One region of the Exiguobacterium sp. s21 genome, then DNA from elsewhere that is predicted to be linked to it. Evidence: a T-box and tRNA genes for the amino acid it is inferred to sense, from the RefSeq annotation. Region 1 holds a T-box; the other holds one or more tRNA genes.
The links. A T-box is a leader RNA that pairs with one kind of tRNA and senses whether it is charged. The one in region 1 lies ahead of argS (arginine--tRNA ligase), so its partner is inferred to be a tRNA-Arg.

Region 1 (3,416 bases):
TAAAACGCGCGTGCATTGGCGAGGAGCGTCAAGCTGTCGGTCCGACTTTCCGTGTAAAGACGGTCGCGCTCATGGCAGCGGCTGATCGTCCGGTTGAACGACTTGAGAAGTTTGACGATTTCACGTTGGATGGTCGGGGGATACCCATAGACGTGTTCACCCGTCATGACGAGCCACGTGCGAATCCCTTCGATCTCCTCGGACCGAACCGAGATGAAACTATGATAGTCGTCGTCAAATTCGTTCGACAGTGGTGCGTCCCATTCGAAGCGCATCTCATATTCGACCGAGGCTTCGTTCGGATAAGCGTGATCGAGCAAATCGAACACGATGTGACGGTCGATCGGCTGGCGCGTCTTTAAATCAAAGTAAAGTGTGCGGTCGAACAGTTTGAACTCAACGAACCCTTCGTCGTACTCGTTGAGTCGTTCACATTGACTGAGGAACACCTCGATGGCTTGCGCCTCGCTCTGCGACAACGACACGGCTTCTTTTGCCTCATCATATTGTTCAATCAACGATTTGAAGGCGTCTTGCCGACCTTTCTGGATGATGAGCCGCTTAATAAAGAAGGTGAGTGCGGCGGCGATACTGCTGACGACAAGCAAGTTCGTCTCACGGAAGAGCGAGGCTGCTAAAATGAAGACGAGACTGACGATATACGTGTAAAACGCGATGTTTAGAAAGTCGCGGACCGGGATATCGACACGGAACCACCAACCGACTTGATACTTTTGCACGACCGTGTTCAAGATGATGGCCAGAATCAAACCGGCGAGCGGCAGGAACGAGTCTTGAGAATAGAAGCCGAGACCGGTCACACCACCAAGTGCCAAGTAAACACCGGCTGGGATGGCAATCTCCAAGAAAGACGTGATGGCGTTCCAAGGATACGTGAAGCGGAAGCGTCGAAGCGCGACGCGCGGTTTCAAGTTGACGAACTGGAAGACGAGGAGACCAATCTGATTGACGAAAAGCGCCGTCTCGAAATCAAAAAACAAGAAAATGATGAGGACGATACTTTCCGAAAACGTGAAGTAGACGCCTTTCCGTTCGATGGAGTCCATTTGAAAAATGATGACAAGGAGCGCGATCAAGATGAACGGCAACGGCTCGATGGCGGGTATGTTCAATACGCCTGTGGCGAACAAGGTGATCGTCGATATGAGTAAAACACTCCATATGCTCCAACCAAGGACGGACATCTTGCGAAAATGGTTCATGGTTCCCTCCTATATGGGAAAATTCGATATGTATGGTAGGAGATTCGGCACATTCATGCCCGAGTCCTGCCTATTCATCATAATGGCGGAATTCTAGCATTGAGTCTATATGAAATATCCTCTATAATGAAATTGCTTTTCAACCACATAGACGAAAGTCGATGAAAAAGAGAGTAACGATCGTTCCGTCAACAAAGCGACCTAGGGATTGGTGAGAGCCTAGGCTGACAAACATCGCGAAACGCACTTTTGAGATGCTGCCCGAACCTTAGTAGGCGTAGCCGGGGGACCCCCGTTATCACCGATAAAGCGGTCTGCGTCAAGCAGGCAAGAAGAGTGGTACCGCGGGCCATCCCGTCTCTTTGCATCTGTGCAAAGGGCGTTTTTTTTATGAAAATTTTATAAGGAGGAATTGTAATGAGTTATGAACGCAAATATGCGGAAGCCTTGTCCCGTGTCATCGGGGACGAGTTGACGCTCGACCAAATTGAAGCTCTAATTGAAAAACCAAAACATGAGGCACACGGGGACCTTGCTTTCCCTTGTTTCCAACTCGCGAAAGCCTACCGGAAAGCGCCGGTCATGATCGCGACTGATATCGCGAACGATTTGAACGATGAATTGTTCACAAAAGTCGAGGCGGCTGGACCATACGTGAACGTCTTCTTGAGCCGTGACGTCGTGTCACAAGAAATCATCAACATGGTGCTCGACGAAAAAGCGGACTATGCGACGCACGCAACCCGCAACGAGACAATCGTGACCGACTTCTCGTCACCGAACATCGCCAAACCGTTCTCGATGGGACACCTCCGTTCAACGGTAATCGGGAACGCCATTAACCAGATCGCCCGTAAAAACGGCTACGACGTCGTTGGGGTCAACCACCTTGGGGACTGGGGGACACAGTTTGGAAAACTGATGGTCGCCTATAAAAAATGGGGCAACGAGGAAGCGGTACGTGAGCATCCGATTGCCGAATTGTTGAAGCTTTACGTTCACTTCCATGAAGAGGCGAAGACGCAACCGGAACTTGAGGACGAAGGGCGTGCTTGGTTCAAGAAACTTGAAGACGGCAACGAAGAAGCGACAGAGCTATGGACATGGTTCCGTGACGAGTCGCTCAAAGAGTTCCAAAAAGTATACGACTTGCTCGGCGTCGAGTTCGACAGCTTCCACGGGGAGGCGTTCTACAACGACAAGATGGACCGCATCGTCGCCATGCTCGAAGAGAAGAACCTTCTCGTCGAAAGTGAAGGGGCGATGGTCGTCTCACTCGAAGATGAGAACTTGCCGCCATGCTTGATTAAAAAGAAAGATGGCGCGACGCTTTACGCAACACGTGACTTGGCAGCGGCCGTTTATCGTCATGAGACGTATAACTTCGTCCAAGCGAACTACGTCGTCGGCGGCGAACAGGCGCTTCACTTCAAGCAGTTGTTCTCGGTCCTCCGTAAACTCGGCTACGACTTCGTCGACGGTATGCACCACGTGCCGTTCGGTTTGATTTTGCAAGAAGGGAAAAAGATGTCGACACGTAAAGGTCGCATCGTCCTGCTCGAGGAAGTGCTGAAAGAAGCGATCGAGAAAGCTCAAGGCAACATCGCCCAGAAGAACCCAGAACTTGCGAACGCGGACGATGTGGCACGTATGGTCGGTGTCGGCGCGGTCATCTTCCACGACTTGAAGAACGAGCGCATCAACAACATCGAGTTCGACCTCGACAGCATGCTCAAGTTTGAAGGCGAGACAGGCCCGTACGTGCAGTACACGAACGCGCGTGCGAACTCGCTCCTCCGTAAGGGCAACTACGACGGCTCGACATTCACGGGTGCGGATGACGACCACACGTGGGGCGTCGTGACGATGCTCAACGCGTTCCCACACGTGATCACACGTGCCCATGAGCGCCGTGAACCGTCGATTATCAGCCGTTACGTCCTCGACTTGGCGCAATCGTTCAACAAGTATTACGGCCATGTCCGTGTACTCGAAGAAGATGCTGGTAAACAGTCGCGTCTCGCCCTCGTCAAAGCGGTGACGATCGTATTGACAGAAGGACTCCGTCTGATCGGTGTTCAAGCTCCAGAAGAAATGTAAGCACAAATAAGGGACCCTTTTGAGGGGGTCCCTTTTCCTATGCCTTCATTCGTGTGACTGTCCGGGTTTTTGTATCGTACAAACACCATTCCC
Region 2 (3,416 bases), on a different contig from region 1:
GCATGTCGGGAACGATTTGCTTCTGAACTTGAATCAGCTGCTGAATCATACTCATTCCCCCTCGACTTAAAGCGTGGACAATTTTTGTCCCACTTTTATATTTGCGTCCCACCGCTACGACTTCATCTTATCAATGACATTTCCGTCTTGCAACCCCTTCAAACGTTTTTTTTCGATGTAAGCGTATACTTAACAAAATCTTCAACTTTACTGTCATCGTATCGCCCTTGACTAATGACGCGCCCCTCGTGTAAGACGACGGGGATCTCGAACAAGTACTTCGCCTCGAGTTCTTCGTTGCCCGTGATGTCGACCTGCTCGAGTTCGAACGGATAGTCTTCCATGAGCCATTCGAGCATGACGAGTGCCTCCTCGCAGAGCGAACAGTTGGCACGTCGGTATAATGTCAGCACCATGTCAGTCCCCTCCTTTCCATAGTTGTCGTTCCCGCTCCCGCGAGTTTCCAAAACCGAGCGCCTCCCGATAGTTCGCCACGGTCCGTCGTGTCACCGTATAGCCGATCCGGGCCAACTCTCGCATGAGTGCGGCGTCACTCAAAGGTGACGTCTCTTGTTGAATCAGTTCGGCGAGCGCCTTTTTCACCATGAACGGCGATTGCCCATGATCCGTGGACCTGACGAAAAAGTGGCGCCACGCCATGACACCGCCCTCGGTCGCCACATACTTTCCTTGGATGGCCCGTCCGACGGTCGACTCGTGCTTGCCGATCCGTTCGGCGACTTCTTTCCGCGTCAACGGATGCAAGACGAGGTTGCCGTCGAGCCAGTCCGCCTGACGTTCCGCGATGACCGTCCATACTGAATGAAGCGTCGCGTTCCGCATCTCGAGCGTCTCGTGCCACCACTTCGCCTCGCGGTCGTCCCCGATCCGAGTCGCATCGAGCGTCGGGCTGAACCATGTCGTCACAAGCTCATCGTCACGCCGGACGACTTCGAGTTCCGGTACGATATGCTCGGTTCCTTCATATACTATTGGTGTTTTCGGTAACGTCGCCACGATACGGGTCACCCGGTCGAACTCAGCCACCGAGATGTCGAGTCGTCCCGGGATGTCATCAACGTTCGCGTCGAGCGCCTCGAACACGTCCAAGACGAGCGGGTCGTCATGTTCAATTGCATGCCGGTACTGACAGTCCCGCTCATTCTTCGCCCCGATCCCCGTCGGTTCTAGAAACAAGAGCGCCTGGCGTGCCGCCTCAATGTCCGCCACATCGACCTCGAACCGATAGGCGAGCACGAAGTCACTATCAGGTAAGAGGCCGCGGTGGTCTAGCGCGAGGACGAGTCGCTTTTGAAGCATACGTTGGACCTCGTTCCCACTTCCTTCCTCGATTTGTTCGAACAGACGCGACTCGAACCCGCTCGCCGTGTCCTCCACCCATTCGACCGCACCGCTGCCGATGGCGATGTTCGGGTTCCGCTTTGACAAGCGGCCGAGCTGAAAAGCGATCGCGGTCCGGTCTGCTTCGAGAACCGGCAGACGCCTGACCATGTCCTGGGTCAGCTGTTGCTTTTGAAGTTGCTGTTGTTCTTGGCGTTGCATCGGTCACACCCCTCTCGTTTCCTATTGTAGCGAAAGGCGGGAAAACGCGCTCAAAAAAAAGTGAGACGAACAGGATTGCTTTTTTAAAAAAACAAATGTATAATAAATCGTATCAGAGAACATGCACCCGTAGCTCAGGGGATAGAGCACTGGTTTCCGGTGCCAGGTGTCGGGAGTTCGAATCTCTCCGGGTGTATCAAAGAAAGAGGTCAGGCAGATGCCTGGCCTCTTTTGTCGTTTTAGAATCGTCAAACCGTGGAATAGGTCAAAAACGATGACTATCGTTTGACCAACATTGACTATAGCGGTATGATATATTTACAACCTACATAAAGGAGGCAGATTCAATGTTAATTCCAACAGTTATCGAACAAACAGGTCGCGGGGAACGCGCGTACGATATTTACTCACGCTTGCTCAAGGACCGCATCATCTTGCTCGGAAGTGCGATCGACGACAACGTCGCCAACTCGATCGTTGCCCAGCTCCTCTTCCTTGCAGCCGAGGACCCAGATAAGGACATCTCACTTTACATCAACAGTCCGGGTGGTTCGATCACTTCCGGAATGGCGATTTATGACACGATGAACTTCATCAAACCGAACGTGTCGACGATTTGTATCGGAATGGCCGCATCGATGGGTGCCTTCTTGCTCCAAGCCGGTGAAAAAGGCAAACGCTTCGCGCTTCCAAACGCGGAGATCATGATTCACCAACCGCTCGGCGGTACGCAAGGTCAAGCATCGGACATCAAGATCCATGCTGAACGCATCATCAAGATGCGCGAGAAATTGAACCAAATCATGGCCGACAACACAGGCCAGCCGCTTGAAGTCATCGAGCGCGACACAGAGCGCGACTACTTCATGTCAGCTGAACAAGCGAAAGACTACGGTCTCATCGACAAGGTCATGACGCGTTAATCCAAAAGCGCCTTTCCCAACTCCGGGAAAGGCGCTTCTTTTTATTGGACAGGTAACCAAATTTCAATCAAGTCGTCAGCTCCGTCTTGCCCATGAATGTAGCGCTCAAAATCGAGTGCATCCCGCAACGTTACATCCGGCAACGCTAGAAGTTGATTATACGTCGTGGGGATGGCCGGGATTCCGCCTTCGACCGTGGCGACAAGGTAACGTCCTGCCGACAGTTCAACCTGTCTTCCCTCTTCTCCTATGACAGGATCAGTCATCCCTGCTAGATAAGCTTCTTCTTTCGCTAAACAGACGCCATATGATTCGTCTGTCGTCAGCTCTGGTTGCAATTTTTCCCAAACAAACGGGATTGTGGTGAGTTCGGATACATAGCCGTTCACGATTTTCGGTCGGTCCCACATCTCATAACGTACTTTCATTGAATCTCCCCCTGTTTGCATCCATTTGATTTGTTGCTCGACTTGTCGCAACGCCTCGATTTCGCGTTGGACCTCATCAAGTCTGCTGTCGAGTAACTCGCTCACACTTTTTGCCGTTTGAATTTGTTCGAGCGAGATACCCATTTGGCGTAGTAACTTGATTTCGTTCAGGCGTCTTATTTCTTCCATCCCGTATAACCGATACTGATTATCTAAACGAGTCGGTCGGACGAGTCCTTTCGCTTCATACCATTTGATTGCTTTAGTGGACAACCCCGTTAGATGGACCACTTTTCCGATTTGAATCATTGGCGTCCCCCCTTCTCGTTGATCATAAAGCCGCCCGTAGCGGACAGGTCAACTCTTTTATTCCTCGACCTCGACCCCGAACACATAGCGGCTATCGCCTTGCGGCCATTCCCCGCCCGTCTCAAACAAATAGACGCCCGGTTCGTCTGGGACGACGGGGTCAGACCGTACGAGCTCACCGTCGATGATTTGA

Region 2: it encodes a tRNA-Arg, which carries the amino acid that the T-box ahead of argS (arginine--tRNA ligase) is inferred to sense. The anticodon was not compared.

What each region holds. Positions count from the first base shown of each region.
Region 1 covers NZ_JACSLF010000004.1:194,242-197,657, forward strand. Annotated here, with positions in the region: gene KNP06_RS07070 (GGDEF domain-containing protein) at 1-1,223, opposite strand, end outside; T-box leader at 1,376-1,588, shown strand; gene argS (arginine--tRNA ligase) at 1,641-3,323, shown strand; gene KNP06_RS07080 (metallophosphoesterase family protein) at 3,361-3,416, opposite strand, start outside.
Region 2 covers NZ_JACSLF010000001.1:87,120-90,535, forward strand. Annotated here, with positions in the region: gene KNP06_RS00430 (sugar-binding transcriptional regulator) at 1-46, opposite strand, end outside; gene KNP06_RS00435 (glutaredoxin family protein) at 159-416, opposite strand; gene KNP06_RS00440 (RNA polymerase factor sigma-54) at 418-1,563, opposite strand; tRNA gene KNP06_RS00445 (tRNA-Arg) at 1,687-1,759, shown strand; gene clpP (ATP-dependent Clp endopeptidase proteolytic subunit ClpP) at 1,911-2,486, shown strand; gene KNP06_RS00455 (MerR family transcriptional regulator) at 2,528-3,223, opposite strand; gene KNP06_RS00460 (hypothetical protein) at 3,281-3,416, opposite strand, start outside.